DNA from 3 places in the Vibrio navarrensis genome. Region 2 is predicted to be linked to each of the others. Evidence: predicted binding sites of a transcription regulator. Region 2 holds the regulator's gene; each other region holds the start of a gene.
The links. Region 2 encodes PurR, which represses purine synthesis genes. Its sites were predicted from a motif close to TNANGNAAACGTTTNCNTNA; they were not measured.

Region 1: the regulator PurR is predicted to act here: its motif matches at 2,335-2,354, upstream of metK (methionine adenosyltransferase).
Region 3: the regulator PurR is predicted to act here: its motif matches at 3,893-3,912, upstream of I3X05_RS17445 (formate--tetrahydrofolate ligase).

The regions. Positions count from the first base shown of each region.
Region 1 covers NZ_CP065217.1:2,989,120-2,995,827, reverse strand. Annotated here, with positions in the region: gene endA (deoxyribonuclease I) at 1-306, opposite strand, end outside; gene I3X05_RS14070 (SprT family zinc-dependent metalloprotease) at 426-926, opposite strand; gene metK (methionine adenosyltransferase) at 1,036-2,190, opposite strand; gene tkt (transketolase) at 2,513-4,507, shown strand; gene epd (erythrose-4-phosphate dehydrogenase) at 4,621-5,646, shown strand; gene I3X05_RS14050 (phosphoglycerate kinase) at 5,794-6,708, shown strand, end outside.
Region 2 covers NZ_CP065217.1:1,144,324-1,151,031, forward strand. Annotated here, with positions in the region: gene I3X05_RS05170 (TfoX/Sxy family DNA transformation protein) at 4-597, opposite strand; cyclic di-GMP riboswitch class I at 716-804, opposite strand; gene purR (HTH-type transcriptional repressor PurR) at 996-2,000, opposite strand; gene torD (molecular chaperone TorD) at 2,304-2,948, opposite strand; gene torR (two-component system response regulator TorR) at 3,187-3,900, shown strand; gene elyC (envelope biogenesis factor ElyC) at 4,000-4,803, opposite strand; gene cmoM (tRNA uridine 5-oxyacetic acid(34) methyltransferase CmoM) at 4,901-5,710, shown strand; gene mukF (chromosome partition protein MukF) at 5,713-6,708, shown strand, end outside.
Region 3 covers NZ_CP065218.1:129,659-136,366, reverse strand. Annotated here, with positions in the region: gene I3X05_RS17460 (chitinase C-terminal domain-containing protein) at 1-218, shown strand, start outside; gene glgC (glucose-1-phosphate adenylyltransferase) at 296-1,510, opposite strand; gene I3X05_RS17450 (ATP-binding cassette domain-containing protein) at 1,611-2,018, shown strand; gene I3X05_RS17445 (formate--tetrahydrofolate ligase) at 2,124-3,872, opposite strand; gene I3X05_RS17440 (inosine/guanosine kinase) at 4,051-5,355, opposite strand; gene I3X05_RS17435 (CreA family protein) at 5,471-5,953, opposite strand; gene I3X05_RS17430 (hypothetical protein) at 6,263-6,708, shown strand, end outside.

The DNA.
Region 1 (6,708 bases), 1.7 Mb from region 2:
GCAATTTTTCCGTCCACCGTTTTGCCAACATTGTCGCTGGTGGCCGAACTGCCAAGCGGGCACCACATGTTCCCACTCAATACGACTGGCACGATTTTGTTGCTTACGCACTTGATAACCACAAGATTGCAAATCTGGAATGCCTTTCTTTCCTTGCCATTGAATCTCGCAGCCACAGTAAAAACTGACCGGATAATCTTGGTAAATTTGTAGCGCCTCTTTCTTCGCCGCAGAGAAGTTGGCCGGGGGCGCAGCCAGTACAGGCAAGCTGCTGAGAGCCGCCAGTAGTGAAAATAGGTATTTCATCTAAAAAGTCTTAGAAAAGTATGACTTTTTAGATTGTAGCACTCAGTTTTGCCGCGAAGTAGTGAGCGAATTGTTAAAGCTGAGTCAAAACTGCGCTGAGGGCGAGCTTAGAGAGGCCGCTAACTGAGTTGTAATCCGGTAAACTGCAAAGGCTGACGGCACTTTGTGCAGCAATAACTGGCTTGATGACGTTGCACTTTGTTGTGGCGGCGAATTGACAGTGGGTACTCGGCGCAGGCGCAGCGATATTGAAAGGTTTTCCCTTGGACCGAATGGATATTAAAGCGATGCGTCGTTCTTGCTGGTTGCTGAAATACCTGCTCCATAATCGCTTGCCACTCTTTACCGTGAGGTTTGACGCGCCCGAATATCTGATAGGCGATGAGGTGGGCGACTTCGTGAGGAATCACCTCTTGCAAAAACTCATCAGGGTTCTCTTTGAACAATACGGGATTCAGGCGTATCTCATTCAGTTGCAAGTAAGCTTTTCCCGCCACTTTGCCTCGAACGTTAAAACTGAGTTTGGGCAGAGGGAAAGTGCGCTGAAAGCGTTGCTCGGCTAAGGCGATACAGTGGGCGAGGACTTGCGAGGATTGTTCGGCTAGTTCGTGGTGCAACATGGGCTCTTCTTCAAACGGCGAAATTTGTTTTCTTACGCATAATCAATTTATACGCATAATAAAAAGCCCCTGCATTGTAGCAGAGGCTTTCTGTTCGAGAAGAGGCTGATTATTTGATGCCAGCAAACTCACGCAGTAGTGCTGCTTTGTCGGTTGCTTCCCAAGGGAACTCTTCGCGACCGAAGTGACCATATGCAGCGGTCTTCTTGTAGATTGGCTGAAGCAGATTCAGCATCTCTTGCAGACCGTATGGACGTAGGTCGAAGAACTGGCGAACGGCTTCAATGATGATGTCGTGCGACACTTTCTCAGTACCGAATGTTTCCACCATGATAGAGGTTGGATCCGCTACACCAATAGCGTAAGACAGTTGGATTTCACAACGATCAGCCATGCCAGCTGCGACGATGTTTTTCGCCACGTAACGTGCTGCGTAAGCGGCAGAACGGTCTACTTTCGATGGATCTTTACCAGAGAAAGCACCACCACCGTGACGCGCTGCGCCGCCGTAGGTATCAACGATGATCTTACGACCGGTCAGACCGCAGTCACCCATGGGACCACCGATAACGAAACGACCGGTTGGGTTGATGAAGTACTTGGTTTCTTTGTTTAGCCATTCTGAAGGAAGAACAGGCTTGATGATCTCTTCCATCACCGCTTCGCGCAGATCCGGTGTTGAGATAGAATCACAGTGCTGAGTAGACAGCACAACCGCATCAATACCAACAATTTTGCCTTGATCGTATTGGAAAGTAACCTGTGATTTCGCATCAGGGCGCAACCATGGCAGCGTGCCATCTTTACGTACTTTCGCTTGACGTTCCATCAAACGGTGCGCGTAGGTAATTGGTGCTGGCATCAGTACTTCGGTTTCGTTACATGCGTAACCGAACATAATGCCTTGGTCGCCCGCACCTTGCTCTTTAGGGTCGGCTTTATCAACGCCTTGGTTGATGTCAGGAGACTGTTTGCCGATGGTGTTGAGAACAGCACAAGAGTTGGCGTCGAAGCCCATGTCTGAGTGAACGTAGCCGATTTCGCGTACGGTTTCGCGTGTCAGTTCTTCGATATCAACCCAGGCAGAAGTGGTAATTTCACCACCGACCATGACCATGCCGGTTTTTACGTAAGTTTCACATGCAACACGTGCTTTCGGGTCTTGCTCAAGAATCGCATCAAGAACCGCATCAGAAATCTGGTCTGCAATTTTGTCTGGATGGCCTTCTGATACTGACTCAGAAGTGAACAGGTGCTTTGCCATGAGAGCTCCACTTTTGATTGATTTTCGCAGCTGAACACTTGCTCTCAGCTCCGGGAATGAAATACGATTTGTAGGTGTTTCTACATCTAGACGTCTATTCTAGTTTTGAATACTCGAATTACAAGTGATTTTTTAGTATGAGTCAAAAGTAATCGTTTGCCTTGCTAGTGCGAAGAATTTGCTCTATTTCGCTTTCAGTGAAGTAGAGCATGGTTTGCTAGGGGGATTTCTCGGGTAAATCGTTTGCAGAGCAGAGATTGCTTTGCGAAAATAGCCAGCGCAATTTTTCTTATTACATCGCTTAATGCACTCAGGAGCAGACATGCCATCTCGTAAACATCTCGCTAATGCAATCCGCGCACTCAGCATGGACGGCGTACAAAAAGCAAACTCAGGCCACCCAGGGGCACCTATGGGCATGGCGGACATCGCTGAAGTTCTTTGGCGTGGCCACCTAAACCACAACCCATCAAACCCAGAGTGGGCGGACCGCGACCGTTTCGTACTGTCTAACGGCCACGGCTCTATGCTGATTTACTCGCTACTGCACTTGAGCGGTTACGAGCTATCTATCGATGATCTGAAAAACTTCCGTCAGCTTCACTCTAAGACTCCAGGTCACCCAGAGTACGGCTACGCACCGGGCATCGAAACAACAACTGGCCCGCTAGGCCAAGGCATCACCAACGCTGTTGGTATGGCAATGGCTGAGAAAGCGCTCGCAGCGCAATTCAACAAAGAAGGCCACGACATCGTCGACCACTTCACTTACGTGTTCATGGGTGATGGCTGTTTGATGGAAGGCATTTCGCACGAGGCTTGCTCTCTTGCTGGTACGCTAGGTCTAGGCAAACTGATCGCATTCTGGGATGACAACGGCATCTCTATCGATGGTCACGTCGAAGGCTGGTTCTCTGACGATACGCCTAAGCGTTTTGAAGCATACGGCTGGCACGTTATCCCAGCAGTGGATGGTCACAATGCTGAAGCGATCAACGCAGCAATTGAAGCCGCTAAAGCGGATCCTCGTCCTACGCTAATTTGTACGAAGACTATCATCGGTTTTGGTTCACCAAACAAATCAGGCTCGCACGACTGTCATGGTGCACCGCTAGGCGCGGAAGAAATTGCCGCAGCGCGTGAATTCCTAGGTTGGGAACACCCAGCATTTGAAATCCCTGCTGATGTATACGCACAGTGGGATGCAAAAGCCGCAGGCGCTGCAAAAGAAGCCGCTTGGAACGCGAAGTTCGAGGCATACGCAGCCGAGTACCCTGAGCTTGCCGCAGAGTTCAAACGCCGCGTAAATGGCGAACTGCCAGCGCAGTGGGAAGAGAAAGCAAGCCAAATCATTGCTGATCTTCAAGCAAACCCAGCAAACATTGCGTCACGTAAAGCATCGCAAAACGCGCTAGAAGCGTTTGGTAAAATGCTGCCAGAATTCATGGGCGGCTCTGCTGACCTAGCGCCTTCTAACCTAACCATGTGGTCGGGTTCTAAATCTCTAGAAGCGAACGACTTCTCTGGTAACTACATCCACTACGGTGTACGTGAATTTGGTATGACTGCTATTATGAACGGTATCGCACTACACGGTGGTTTTGTTCCTTACGGCGCAACCTTCCTGATGTTCATGGAATACGCACGTAACGCAATGCGTATGGCGGCTCTGATGAAGATTCAGAACATCCAAGTGTACACGCACGATTCTATCGGCTTGGGTGAAGATGGCCCAACTCACCAACCCGTTGAGCAAATCGCATCGCTACGTCTAACACCAAACATGAGCACATGGCGTCCATGTGACCAAGTGGAATCAGCAGTAGCATGGAAACTGGCGATTGAGCGCAAAGATGGCCCATCAGCGCTGATTTTCTCGCGTCAAAACCTAGCGCAGCAAGAGCGTACGGCACAGCAAGTGACAGACATCGCCAAAGGTGGTTACATCCTGAAAGATTGCGAAGGCAAGCCTGAGCTTATCCTTATCGCGACGGGTTCTGAAGTTGAACTCGCAGTGAAAGCCGCTGAGCAACTAACCGCAGAAGGTAAGAAAGTGCGCGTGGTTTCCATGCCATCAACCGATGCATTCGACAAACAAGACGCCGCTTACCGTGAAGCGGTACTGCCATCAGACGTAACAGCGCGTATTGCTATCGAAGCGGGCATTGCCGATTTCTGGTACAAGTACGTCGGCTTTGGCGGTCGCATCATCGGTATGACCACCTTCGGTGAATCAGCGCCAGCGGACCAACTGTTCAAGATGTTTGGTTTCACAGTAGAAAACGTGGTGAACACCGCGAAAGAAATCATCGCTTAAACGCTACAAAGTGGAACAAGCCGAGTCAACCTGACTCGGCTTTTATTTTAATGCGCAAAGGTTTTCGATCAGTTACTATGCGTGACACGAAAAAAATGTGGGGCGATGGAATTATGCTAAAAGTTGCGATCAATGGATTTGGACGTATAGGTCGTAATGTTTTAAGAGCCGTGTATGAGAGCGGTAAGCATCAGCAGATCAAGGTGGTGGCGGTGAACGAACTGGCCCAGCCGGATGCCATGGCCCATTTGCTGCAATACGACACCTCGCATGGTCGTTTTGGTAAGAAAATCAGCAATGACCAAGAACACATTTACATTCATCACAGCAACGGTGAAATGGATACGGTGCGTATTCTTCATCTGGCTGACATCGATTTACTCCCTTGGCGTGATTTAGAAGTCGATTTAGTGCTTGATTGTACTGGCGTATACGGCTCGCAAGCCGATGGTCAAGAACACATCAAAGCAGGCGCGAAGAAAGTGCTGTTTTCTCATCCTGGCGCGAACGATGTGGACAACACCATCATCTATGGCGTCAATCATCAAACGCTGACCGCGCAGCACAAAGTTGTGTCTAACGGCTCTTGCACCACCAACTGCATCGTGCCAATTATTAAGGCCCTCGATGATGCTTTTGGCATCGAATCTGGAACCATCACCACCATTCACTCCTCAATGAACGATCAACAGGTGATTGACGCTTACCACACCGATCTGCGCCGTACTCGCGCTGCCAGTCAGTCCATCATTCCTGTGGACACTAAGTTGCATAAAGGAATTGAAAGAATATTCCCGAAATTTTCCAACAAATTTGAAGCTATTTCGGTGCGAGTGCCGACAGTTAACGTCACTGCGATGGATTTGAGCGTCACAATTAATACAAATGTGAAAGTTAATGACGTAAATCAAACCATAGTGAAGGCGTCTCAGTGTACATTACATGGCATTGTTGACTATACTGAAGCGCCATTGGTTTCCATCGATTTCAACCACGATCCGCATAGTGCGATTGTGGATGGAACGCAGACACGAGTCAGTAACGGGCATTTGGTGAAAATGCTGGTGTGGTGCGATAACGAATGGGGCTTTGCGAATCGCATGCTGGATACTGCGCTCGCAATGCAGGCGGCTAAGTAGTCTGTAGTCGCCACGGAGAAAATTTATTTCTAGGCTTGAAATAAATTGCTAGTAACTCCATATCAAGACCAGTTTAAAGAATTAACAGGCTTGGCAGGGTTGCCGAGTTTTCAAAAACTTTATTTTTAATATTTGAGAGGACACAACATGTCTGTAATCAAGATGACTGACCTGGATCTCGCAGGTAAACGTGTATTTATCCGTGCTGACCTTAACGTGCCAGTTAAAGATGGCAAAGTCACTTCTGATGCACGTATCATCGCATCTCTGCCAACGATCAAACTGTGCCTAGAAGCGGGCGCGAAAGTGATGGTGACGTCTCACCTAGGCCGTCCTACTGAAGGTGAATACGCAGAAGAATTCTCTCTACAACCTGTTGTGAACTACCTAAACGACGCGCTAGATTGCGAAGTGAAACTGGCGAAAGACTACCTAGACGGTCTTGAGCTAAACGCGGGTGAATTGGTTGTTCTTGAAAACGTTCGCTTTAACAAAGGCGAGAAGAAAAACGACGAAGAACTTTCTAAGAAATACGCGGCACTATGTGACGTATTCGTAATGGATGCATTCGGTACCGCTCACCGTGCGCAAGCATCAACGCACGGCGTTGGCATGTTTGCTGACGTAGCGTGTGCGGGTCCTCTACTGGCTGCTGAACTAGATGCACTAGGTAAAGCGATGAGCAACCCAGAGCGTCCTCTAGTGGCTATCGTTGGTGGTTCTAAAGTTTCTACTAAGCTGACTGTGCTTGAGTCGCTATCAAAAATCGCTGATCAACTGGTTGTTGGTGGTGGTATCGCTAATACTTTCATCGCAGCAGAAGGCCACAATGTAGGTAAATCTCTGTACGAAGCTGACCTAGTGGAAACAGCACAAAAACTGATGAAAGAGTGTGCGATTCCAGTAGCCACTGACGTTGCGTGTGCCAAAGCATTCGATGAGAACGCAGAAGCAGAAATCAAACACGTTTCTGAAGTTCAAGACGATGACATGATCTTCGACCTAGGCCCTGATTCAACGGCAGCACTAGCGGAAATCATCGCAAACGCGAAAACCATTCTT
Region 2 (6,708 bases):
AGCTTAAGAGGAAAGCTTATTAACTAACTCATCTCGGCGTTTTTGAGGGATGACGCTCCAGTGAGTTCCATTGATAGCGCCTTCTAACGCCCACAACAGCTCAAGGCTAACACTTCCACTGTGCGTGTTTTTGATCGCTTCATAAGCCCCAACAGAACCGTGCATTTCCAACTGCTCAACCGTTTCAATACCTGCTTTTTTCAGCATGCGCTCAGTCGCCAGCCTTAGATTTGGCAAATCTTTCAGACGATCGGGTTTGGCAACGGCTTGAAGCTCTTTCTCTTTTCGGGCGCTGTCCAAAGCTTGTCTTGCGACGCTCATCAGTGCAGTCTTGTTATCCCAAAGGGAATCGGTTACCGCGTAGTATTTGGTAACAACAGGGAAGCCACGTTTTTTGTAAACATAAGGCTTAAGGCCCTGTTTTTCGAACAATGAGGTTGTGTTTTGATCCGCGCGAATATGAAGCTGATCTTTGACGACCAATGCAAACATGGTCTCATCTGCAAAAAGGCCGAATCCGCCAAACATAGAGCGAGATTTTATCGCACCAAGTTGCTCAAAAAGCTTCATTGAATCTTTGAGTATCGGTTTATCCATGATGTGTTATCTCGGTGTAATTATAATTACGCCACCCATAAATCAGGTCCGAGAGATTAGCAAACCAATGCATACAAGATGTCATTAGAGAGTCAACTCAATGTAATGCATTTTTGCCATCGGGAACCCCGCTACCTACCAAACAACATTTGGTTTAGGCCGGAGGCTTTGCGTCCCACCTTTTCAGATGGTTTGCCCTGTGCGTGACAGCTAAAGGATACGATTTCTATTGGACTAACATCACATTTTAGAATTAAAAGTGTGATCTTGGTTCAGGTAATAGTTTGCGGAAAATGAGCCAAAACTCGTGTACGAAAATATCTTGTTATTTGTCACAATAATGATTTTGTTTTGACACAAAAAAATAGACGCCGAATAGCGTCTATTTTTTAACAATGTCAGTTCAGTTTTTTAACTGTGTCGCGAATAACGATTTCTGGATGCATCTCAAAAATGCGTTTATCGTGCTCTTTGTCTTTAATGCGCTCAAGTAGAATTTCAAATGCATTTTTACCGACACGACGTTTTGGTTGGTGAATGGTGGTAAGCGGCGGAGAGAAGTACTCGGCCAGTTCAATATTGTCGTAACCGATCACCGACATGTCTTCAGGAATACGGATACCGAGCTGTTGCAAACGGCTCATTAGGCCAAGTGCCATGGTGTCGTTAAAGCAGAAAATGGCCGTTGGACGATCGTCCCAAGAGGCGATCTTATCAGCGACCAATACGGCTGTATCACATTCAAAGTTACCTTCTAAGATCCAATCTTGATTGACCGCTAGGTTTGCCTCTGCCATTGCGCGTTTAAAACCAAGAATTCGCTCCTGACACGCGGCTTTTTCGAAATGACCGCTCAGGCAGGCAATTTTGCTGTGACCGTTATCAATCAGATATTTGGTTGCGAGATAGCCACCTTCTTCTGAGTTGTCGATGATCTTGTCGGCTTGCGAGCTAATCGGGCCCCAGTCCATGATTACTTTTGGAATATCGGCGTGTCTATCGAGCATTTCACGCAGCTCTTCGGTCAAATCTGAACACATCACCAAGATACCGTCGACGCGTTTTTCAGCCAGCATGCGGATATAGTCGCGCTGCTTTTCATAGATGCCACCAGTGTTACATAGAATCAAGGTATAGCCTTGGCGGTAGCAGTAGCTTTCTACGCCGTCAATCACTTCAGAGAAAAAGAGATTGGTTGACTGAGTAACGAGCATGCCAATAGTACGAGTCGTATTGCATTTCAAGCTGCGTGCGACGGCGCTAGGCGCGTAATTGAGTTCATCCACCGCCTTCATCACTTTTTCTTGCGTTGTTTCTGCAACAAAGCGGGTTTTATTGATCACGTGTGAAACTGTCGTGGTTGATACGCCGGCTAAACGTGCGACATCTTTAATTGTGGCCATAATTTTGTCCTGTCCAAGGTTACCGCGGGGAACATTGAGCCGGGTAACGCTCTTGCTACCTTTCTTCGAATCGGTCTTGAACATGGAGAGACCCAAGAAAAGCAGCAGCTTAGCTAAAAAAACACAAAAACCGCTGTTTTTCAGCGGTTTGCATTAAATTCATATTTTATCGTTTGCGGTCTCAATTTTATATCGAGATACGTCAGCAGGCAACCAGCTCAGCACGCGAATATTGTATCCGTGTTCACACTTTATTGGTTAATCTTCAGTCGAGTGATTGCTCTATTGATAGGCCTGTAATTATTATCCAAGTAAATAGTCACTGTCCAGTTTACAAAATGCAATTAATAGTTTTGCAACGCTGGTGTAGAAGTCAAACTGGTCGTGTTGAAGACACTGCTGGTGAAATTGCGGCAGCCAAGACAGCAGCATATCTTCAATGAACTGTTGCTGCTTGGCAAAGGCGGCTTCCATATGGCGCTCTTGCTCCAGCTCATTCGAACGGATAATCAGATGGCCTAAAAAATCCAGTTGAATAGCGAGATGATCCGCAGGTTCATTGAGAGTGTCGCTCACTCTCACGCCGTGCTCTGTCATCAGCTTTTCCATCATTCTGGCTGGTTCGGCGTTGAGTAACCCTGATTGGTCGAGGTAAACGGAAGCGTAGGGTAGAGCGCCATGTTTTGCGCTTTTCAGAAACAGATCGCAAAAGTCTGCGGCCAGTTCAAGTTGAGCATCTTTACGCTCAAGCAGTTTATTCAACGTTTGTACCAGTTGCTGCACTTCAACCCGCAAACGGTCATTTTCTGCTAAACCACAAAGAAATGAGCGAATCTCTGCGCTGTGATATTTGTCCAGTTCCACTTGGCTCAACTCTTTGGCGAAAAGGCTTGAAAGCCACCAGTAAATTTCGGCACGCTTTTCGTTGAAGGCTTTGATCTCTTGCATTTTCTTTGTGCTCCTCAAGGTTTCTCTTATTAGTTTAACCAATAAAAATGAACAGCGGTCACCCTGATTATTAATGGATTATTTAATTATATGTCGGCTTGTAAATGGGTGAAAAATAAGCTTGTCTTGAATCAATAAAAGCCGAGATTATTGTGCTAACTTTGCTCTGACGCTAGAAATGTGACTGTTTATGAATAGAATGAATCGGCGTAGAGAAGAATGACAGAAAGTGGTGTAAATGAGCTATCACGTATTAGTCGTAGAAGATGATGTAGTGACACGAGCCAAATTGGTGGGTTACTTCCAAAATGAAGGATATACCGTCAGTGAAGCAGAGAGCGGCGTAGAAATGCGTGAGGTATTGAACAGCCAAACCATCGATTTGGTGATGTTGGACATTAATCTCACTGGAGAAGATGGCTTGCTTTTGACGCGGGAACTGCGTGGCCAATCGGATATCGGCATCATATTAGTAACAGGCCGCACGGATAGCATAGACAAAATTGTCGGTTTGGAGATGGGCGCGGATGATTACGTGACCAAACCGTTTGAGTTAAGAGAGCTGCTAGTTCGGGTGAAAAACCTCTTGTGGCGGATGTCGTTAACCGATACGGCTAAGCAAAAAGGGCGTGCTGACGAACAGGAGCAGCACGTTGTGCGCTTTGCAGATTGGACGTTTGACATTCATCGTCGTGCATTGAGCCGCAATGGCGAACCGGTAAAATTAACCAAGGCCGAATATGAGTTATTGGTGGCACTCTCGTCGTACCCAAATCAGGTGTTAAGCCGTGAGCGTATTCTAAACATGATTAGCCATCGCGTTGATGCGCCCAATGATCGCACCATCGATGTGTTGATTCGCCGCATGCGTGCCAAAATGGAGTTTGACCCGAAGAACCCGCAAATTTTTGTCACGGTTCACGGAGAAGGCTATATGTTTGCAGGGGATTAAGAGCCATAAATGCGCCAAAGCAGAGCGCTTGATCTCAATGTCGAACAATAAAAAACGAGCTGCGCAGACAGCTCGTTTTTTATGGATAGAATTTTATTTTCAAGCAGGACTTTTCGCGGCGACTTTTTCGTTGTTGGGAGTGGTGGTCAACAAGTCGCGCAAAGATTGCCAAATGAGACCCAAGGTTTCATACCAATAGCGTTCGGTCTGCTCTAAATAGAGCGCTTTCGGCGCGTATTTGTCCCAAGCCTGAGTGATCTCTTTTTGCGCCAAATAGTTGGTTGGTGCTGGCAAAGGGGTTAAGCCTGCATCGTTAAACTCTTTCAAAGCTCGGTTCATATGGCTAGCTGAGGTAACCAGCACCAACTGCTTCTGCCGAACAAAAGCGGCAGCCTGACGCGCTTCTTCCCAAGTATCTTTGGCATCTTCCAATAAGATAATATCGGATTTCGCTACCCCCAGCGCTAAAGCGACGTTTGCCATCATCCGGGCATGACTAATTTCAGAGCCGCCAGCGTAACCAGACAAAATCATTTTTGCCCCAGGGTACATGCGCAAAATACGAATACCTTCAGCAAGGCGCATCAATGCGGTGCGACTGAGTTCAGAGGTCGGAGGAATTTGGTCGTCCACCACATGACCATTACCCAATACCATCACATAATCGACACTTTGTACTTCAGGTAAAAAAACCGAGTATTGGCGCTCTAAAGGCATTAAAAGTTTGCTGGCAACGGGTTGGAATGAAACCAGAAAAATACCGATAAAAGAGAATAAAATGACAAAGCAACCTGTTTTTTGCCTGGTGGTAAACATAATCAACATCAGGCCGAGCAGGCCGATGATGAGTAGTGCAGGCAAAGGCATGAGAAGCGCCGATACCGCTTTTTTCAGCTCAAACATACAGAAATAGTCCGAAAAAACATCACTTGACAGTAAAAAAGAGAGAATCCCTCTTTATTCCTGCTTTCCTTATGACAGAATAGCAGCACGATTCGATATGATAACCCAAGCCGCAGTGAACCAAGACCGTAATTTCGACGATATTGCCCACAAATTTGCAAAAAATATTTACGGATCAGATAAAGGAGAGATCCGCCAAGTGATTGTTTGGGAAGACCTTGAACGGGTTTTAACCGCAATCGATGGTGACAAGAAGGCGCTGACTATTCTCGATGCGGGTGGTGGCTTAGCGCAAATGTCGCAAAAGCTTGCTAAGCTCGGACATCAGGTCGCGTTATGTGATCTATCTTCTGAAATGCTGCAATTGGCTGAACAGGATATTGCAAAAAACGGTTTGCTTGCGCAGTATCGCCTGATCCATTCTCCGGTGCAGTCCATCGCTGAACATTTGGATCAGCCAATAGATTTATTGCTGTTTCACGCGGTGATGGAGTGGTTAGCCGATCCGAAAAGCGCGTTAGAGACACTGCTTGCGCAAGTGAAACCGGGCGGGGCGGCATCCATCATGTTCTATAACCATCATGGCTTGGTTTATAAAAATGTGGTGTGCGGCAATATTCCGCATGTTTTACAAGGCATGCCACATCGAAAACGCTTTAAACTGCAACCGCAGCAAGGTCTGGATCCACAACAGGTTTATCAGTGGATTGAAGACGCAGGATTTGAGATTGGTGGAAAATCCGGTATTCGCTGTTTTAGCGACTACATAGGTAACCGGCAGAATATGGGTGACTACCAGTATGAAGACGTGTTGGCACTGGAAAGGCAATTGTGCCGACAAGAACCATACCTCTCGCTAGGCCGATACATCCATGTATGGGCGAAAAAGAAAGAAAAGCAGGAATAACAATGAGTGAGACAACTCTCAATGCTGCAGAGCAACCAATCGATGAATTGGTGAGCTGGGTTAAGCAGCACGATTTCTCATTGAACCTGACCACAGAACGTCTGGCATTTTTGATAGCCATCGCGGTGTTAAGTAACGAAAGGTTTGATGAAGAGTTGGGTGAAGGTGAATTGCATGATGCATTTACTATCGTCACTCGATTATTTGAAGAAACAGGCGAGGCGTCGGCGTTTCGAGCCAACAACGCAATTAACGAACTGGTTAAACAGCGCCTTATTAGCCGATTTACCAGTGAAGTGACCGAGGGAGCCAGTATCTATCGTTTGTCACCACTGGCGATAGGCATCACTGACTATTACGTCCGTCACCGCGAATTTTCCAAACTTCGCCTCTCGATTCAGCTCTCTATGGTGGCTGGTGAAATGGCCAGAGCCATTGACGCCGCTCAGAAGGGGGGAACCGCAGGGCATTGGAAGAAAAATGTCTACGGGGTGCTCAAGTACTCGGTCGGTGAGATTTTTGATCAGATCGATCTCAACCAGCGTGTGATGGATGAACAGCAGCAATCGGTTAAACAGCAGATTGCCGACTTGCTCAACAAAGACTGGCGTGATGCGATCAACAACTGTGAGTCTCTGCTGTCTGAAACCTCCAATACACTCAAAGAGTTACAAGATACGCTACAAGCGGCAGGCGACGAGCTACAAACGCAGATTTTGGATATCCAAGAGCTGGTTTATGGCGATCCTGAACTGGAGTTTATTGAGGAGACGCTGTTTGGTTTGCAGATGAAGCTTGATCGCATCGTCAGTTGGGGACAGCAGGCGATTGATTTGTGGATCGGCTATGACCGCCACGTGCACAAGTTCATCCGTACGGCTATCGATATGGATAAGAACCGCGCCTTTAGTTCGCGCCTACGCCAATCGGTGAAGGACTACTTTGATCTGCCTTGGTATCTCACCTATGCCGATGCAGAGCGCCTGAGCGATCTTCGC
Region 3 (6,708 bases), on a different replicon from region 2:
ATCTTAGCAGTGGCAACACAGGCGGTGACACGGGCGGCGATACTGTTGGAAACACAGGATCGGGTGAGGTCATTCAATGGCAACCGGGGGTAACGCAAGCGAAAAGCGGCGATACCGTCATCTATAACGGGAAGTGCTTCGTGGCGAAAAACAACCCGGGCGTGTGGGAGTCACCAACACAATCGAACTGGTTCTGGGATGAAGTAACGTGTCCATAACCAGTTATCAATAGCCCCAAAAGGCAAACCCCCGTCTGAATGTCAGACGGGGGTTTTTAATACCAGTAGGAGGGAGGTTAAAATTGATAGCTCTCTGGAACCACGACGACACCACTTTCTGAAATTTTAAATCGTTTGGCGTCTTCGAAGCGGTTGATACCTATCTGAGTGTAGGGGGGAATTTTCACATGTTTGTCGATAATGCAGTTGACCAGTTGGCATCCTTCGCCAACTTCGACCGCATCAAAAATAATGCTGTCAACCACAGTGGCACCGTCGTTGATGCGCACGTTGGAAGAGACTATCGAGTGCTGAACTGAGCCACCTGAGTTAATCACGCCGTTGGCAATGATCGAGTTGATAAATATCCCTTCATTGCCTGTGCCCGAAGAGACCGTACGTGCAGGGGGGAACTGCGGTTCGTAGGTTCTTATCGCCCAGTTTTTCTGATAAAGATTCATTGGCGGGATAGGCTCTAACAAGTCCATATTCGCTTGATAGAAAGAGTCAATGGTCCCGACATCTCGCCAGTAGCAGTCACGATCCACACGTCCTTTTGCTCCGCAAAACTGATACGCATAAACCCCTTCGGTTTCAATCAGTTTAGGAATGATGTCCTTACCAAAGTCATGCGAGGATTGTTCATTCTCAGCATCCTGCAACAGAACACTTTTTAGCGTTTCCATTTCAAATACGTAGATGCCCATTGACACTAGGCTGCGACTTTCATTGCCCGGTATATGTGGTGGATTTTCTGGCTTTTCAATAAATGAGTGAACACGGTTTTGATCATCAACCCCCATAACACCAAACGCGGACGCTTCGTTACAGGCAACATCCATACAGGCAACGGTTAACTTGGCTTGATTGGCCAAATGTTCTTCAACCATCGCGGCATAGTCCATTCGGTAGATGTGATCGCCTGAAAGCACAACAACATGCTTTGCGTCATTACGGTTTAGCAACCAAAGGTTGTGATAAATCGCATCGGCAGTGCCTTCATACCATTTGCCGCCTTTGCGCATTTGTGGTGGTACGGCCGTGATGTATTCCCCGAGTTCGGGATTAAAAATCGACCAGCCGTCGCGCAAATGTTTATGTAACGAGTGAGACTTGTACTGCGTCAGCACCAGAATCTTACGCAGACCGGAATGAAGGCAGTTGGTCAACGTAAAATCAATGATGCGATATTTTCCACCAAATGGTACGGCTGGTTTGGCTCGGTTGTCGGTTAACGGACTCAAACGCGATCCCACACCGCCGGCAAGTATCACAGCGAGGATATCTTGCATATATTTTCTCCCTGAATTAGTGCATCCCTAATCAGATTAGTACAAGAATTACGCCACAATTTAATCGCCCTAAAAAGCTCATTTTTTTGTTAGATAATCTATGATTCTGCACAAAAAACATGCATTCATTGAGTGTTTTTGCACGATAAATGGGCATCGGGTCGTTTTTGTTGACCAGTGGAAAGGCAATAAAATAGCCGGTTTGATTGACGTATCGATTCGATTTGGCCTTAGCGGTAAATTAGCATTACAAGCGGTGCAGTCGCTAAGTGGCGGCGAGCAAACCCAAGTGAAACTGTGTTGCCTCGCACTACAACCGACGCATTTATTGGTGTTGGATGAACCCACCACTCATTTGGATATCAATGTTAAATCGGCACTAAAGCAGGCGTTGATCGAATACTCAGGAGCGGTGATTGTGGTTTCTCACGAGCGCGAGTTTGTTGATGATTGGCCAGATAGAAACGTGGATGTTCAAGCGTTTCAAACTAATACAAACGCCGAGTAACTTACTGATATTTAAATTAAACTGGCAAATGTTAAATAGGCGCCAAGCCAACTTGGTGCCTATTTACACTGTAAATGCGTTAGTTTAGGTATTTGTCCGGTGAGCTTAACTTAAGCCGACAATCTCCCCATTCTCATTGATATCCAACTGCATAAACGCAGGTTTGTCTGGCAACCCTGGCATGGTCATTACATTGCCAGTCAGCGCATAGACGAAACCCGCACCAGCGCAGAGCTTCACTTCACGGATGGTGATGGGAAAGCCACTGGGTGCGCCTTTCAATGATGAGTCGGAAGATATGGAGAGCGGCGTCTTCGCCATACAAACCGCGAGCTCGCCAAAGCCAAGTTCTTGGTACAGAGACAGTTGCTGCTGCGCCAAGGGAGTGAACTCCACCTCGCCGCAGCCATACCCTTTGCGACATACGGTCGTGATTTTCTCTTGCAAACTTTGCTGAGGCTGATAAAGCGAGCGAAAATCAGCCTGTTCTGCACACGCTTCAATGACTTCACGTGCGACGGCTTCCATTCCTTTGCCACCGTTGGCAAAACCATCACTCACCGCTACTCGTAAATTCAGAGATAATTTCTGTACCCATTCGACAAGCTGTGAAAGCTCTTCGTCACTGTCTTGTGGAAAGCGGTTAATCGCGACCACCACAGGTAAGCCATATTTTTGCACATTGTCTATGTGCCATTTAAGGTTGCTGAAACCGGATTCGAGCGCTTTGGCGTCACAGGAAAAGAGGGAATCTGGTAAAGGCATGCCCGGCCGCAAATCGTATAATCCTGAGTTGGCTTTCAAACCTCTTAACGTGGCGACAATCACCACACAGTCTGACGCTTTGTGAGAAGTGGACGACTTGATATTGCACGCTTTCTCAAGCCCCATGTCAGAACCGAATCCTGCCTCGGTGACAACGTAACTGGAGAGTTTTAACGCGATCTCATCAGCAATTATCGAGGAGTTACCATGTGCGATATTAGCAAACGGGCCTGAATGGATCAGTGTAGGCACTCCCTCAAGAGTCTGCATTAACGTTGGCTTGATCGCCTCTTTTAAGGTGACCGTCATCGCTCCGGCCACTTGCAGCTGCTCGGCACTCACTGGTGCGCCATCGAGATCGTACGCCAAAACCACTTTGCCGATCCGCGTACGCATATCTTGCAAATTCTTGGATAAAGCGAGGATGGCCATCAACTCTGACGCCGCAGAAATATCAAAGCCTTCTTCTCGTTCAAACCCATTAATGATTTTGCCCTGGTCATTCAAACCGACAAGAACTTTGCGCAGCGCACGATCGTTGTGATCCATCACGCGCTTCCACACCACCCGATGCGGGTCAATGCGCAGTGCCGTTAAGCCCGTACGAGCTTCAAACGCCGCATAGCCTTCGCGTTGTTCATGATAGATTCGGGCATCGATGGCGGCGGCGGCTAAATTGTGCGCTGCAGTGACCGCATGAATATCCCCGGTCAGATGCAAGTTGAGTTCGTCCATCGGTGCGACTTGCGAATAACCGCCGCCAGCAGCGCCGCCCTTAACACCAAAGACTGGCCCCATGGAAGGTTGGCGAATACACGCCATGACAGACTGTTCAAGTGCGCGTAAACCCTGCGCAAGACCAATGGTCGTGACCGTTTTCCCTTCGCCTAGAGGTGTTGGTGTGATAGCCGTGACTAAAATCAGCTTGCCGTCGGGTTTGTCCGCTAAGCGAGAGACACACTTTGCAGATACTTTCGCTTTGTATTTACCGTGAGTCTCAAATTCATCTGGCAGCAGACCGGCCTGCTGAGCAATCTTGTCAATGGAAAGGAGTGGTGTGGAGCGACAAATATCGATATCTGAAAGCATGCTGAACCTTTTGATTTCGCCAAAGCAAACGTTTGCGTTCGAATAATACGGATCTAAATATGGTAGTAAAGCAGTATATCTAACCTGATTGGGAGCAAACTAGATTATTTCGGTAAATATTGGTTGAGATCAAAAATAAAAGGCTGCCCGTTGGCAGCCATCTAGCTCAATGTCCCTACTAGCGATCCCAGTAGGCTTCTTCCAAGCTGTCTTCCCGCTCAGGAAGGGCACGTGAGAGGCGAGGAGAGTGCTGGGTAAGCACTTCATAGCTCACGCGATTGGCGTATTTACAAATTTGTGACAAGGAAGAATACGTCAGGCAAATATGCTGATGTTTCACCGAGTTTGGCACGTTTCTTTGGTGAAAGGCGTTGGCTGCCATATCATGCAGTAAAGCAGAGAGCGCGCCATCTCCAGCACCATTGGTATTTTTGATCTCCGCTGGCCCGCCGAGGTAAGGACCAATGTGCGAGTAAACACGTATTGGCGCTTTACAATCACTGCGTCGCATCGCACGGCTAAACTCGAATTGATTAAAGCCTTCAATGCTACCAGGGTAAATATCATGCGTGGTTTCGCGTTTGGCATCTTCATCGGTGTAACCCGCCATGTAGAGACCATCGGGGCCGGCAGTACAAAGAACCAAGTCGACCCACTGCAGTGCTTTATCCGCCGCTTGTAGCGGGTCACGTTCCCCCGTCAGCGCAAAGCCTTCTTCCTCATTCATTGCCACGACAGTAATGTTGTCACGTAGGTACTCTTGCCACCACTGTGGATTGCCTTCAATCACGTATTTGGTACCGAGTGTTAATACCACGGGCACTTGGTGCTTTTTCGCATATTCGATTGCTCTTTGTACCGCTTGTGGCATCGGATCTTCGGGCTTGCCGCGCATCAAATAAGAGGAGACGACCAGTGCTGACGCTTTTTCAAATACTTCTTCAGGAATGCTCTCTGGCGCCAACTGGTTCATGTGGCCTTCGTTGATAGCAAAAGTGCGTTCGCCATCTTGAGAAATAAGGGTATAGCAGCGGCCAATTGGCCCATCGACGGTTTGTAGATGATTGAGGTTCATTCGTGACGACGTACGGCACAAATAGCGATAGGCGTAAGAACCCACTTGAATGTTCTTGGACATCACGCCCAACAGCACCGATTTGCTGTCGGCCAGCACAGAGTAATTGTGCAGCGTGTTACCAATGGTGTCGCCCGGGTACTGATGGGTGATTAAACCGCATTCAACCAACTCATCGTACAGCGCATCCGCTTTGCTCTCTTCAAGAACCAGCGAGTGTCCTTTGCTCAGTTCGTATTTGGCTAAGAAATCGTCGTCCACACGCGCTTCGATATCGACGATAGTTTGTTCAACGCCAACCACAGTTGGGCGAAACATTTTGGGTGCGGTCTTTAGTTCGTTGACCAGAGGATCTCGATCGTTCGTGGGGAAGTAATGTTTAGATTTACGCTGACCAGGAAACTTCATGCTAGTTAATGACTGAGAAAAAAGGAGGCGCATGATATCACATTTTTTTGTAATCAAGCGCCTTTTTGTTACAACTCACCCTAGCCGATGAAGAAATGAACAGCAGAAGTTCGGGTTATTGGTTGTTTGTCGAAGTTGCAGGCTCTTGATAAGCTTTTGTTCCCCAAAGTGGGACCGTTGATAAGCTGTGCTTGAAGCTGCCGGAAGTCTCTTTGGTGGAATAGGAGACGTACATTAATGTCTGATTTTTTGCATCAAAGATGCGGCGAATCTTCATCGACTTAAAAAAGACACTTTTTGATTTCTTAAACACCACCTCGCCCGAATCGGATATGTCGATGGCGGCGATCATCTCAGGGGTGATTTCCCCAGTTTGGCGGCATGCGATCGAGCTATCACTGGGATCAGCCAAGCTAAAATCCGCCTCAATACTCGCAATATGGCAGGTTACGCCGGGAACCAAAGGATCCACCAGCGTATTAAGTTTGATGTCTTTCATGGTAAACAAGCCTAAAGAGACATCACCGACTTCGTCGCTACCGCAACCGTAAAGCAGTGGCGTTGCACAAAGCAGCAGGGCTAACATCTTTGTTTTCATATACTTTTTCCTATTGACCGAGCCAATGTAAACCTAGCTACCTTAGCAGCTTTTGCGTTTATTCCCAAGTTGCCAGCAAAAGTGCAGCGGTGTCTTTCACGCTGTGGAGTGACCATTTTTTGTTAGAACAGCGGCTATAGTGCGTGGTATGGTATAAAGCTTGCTGGGAAACATAAAACACCAAGGGAACCAGTTATGAAAGCTAAACTAATTGTCGTTGTGATCACGCTGGGGTTGCTGGCTGGCTGTACTGCTTCGCCGAAGTCTACTATCTGTACTCCGAAAATTTGCGATATTTGGGATTAATTAATGCATATTGAATCGCCGCTGGTTGAGATAAAGAATCAATGGCTCCACAACCAGGTGGACTGTGAATTTCCAACCAAAGAAAGCCTGGAAGGGCTGGCGCTTTATCAGCGCTCATTAAGTGAGCGCACTTTGTTACCGCTAAGCTGCTCAGCAGGCAGAAGCAGTGACGAACTGGAACATTTTCTGGTCGATTTCCACCGTTTAACCATTCTGTTTTCCATAATGCAATCAAAGCGTTGGACAAGTGAAGCGGAACAAGCATTGATTGTGGAGTTTCTCACCCAGATTATTCTTGCTCCAGAGCATGCGCTTTATGTCAGTTTTTCAGCTGGCGAGCCAGTAGGGGCGGCCATGTTGACATATGGCGACGACCAGCTTCTGGTCTCTGATGTCATTTATCGAGACAAAACAAGGTTGGAAGAGATAGAAAAATATGTCGCAGATCT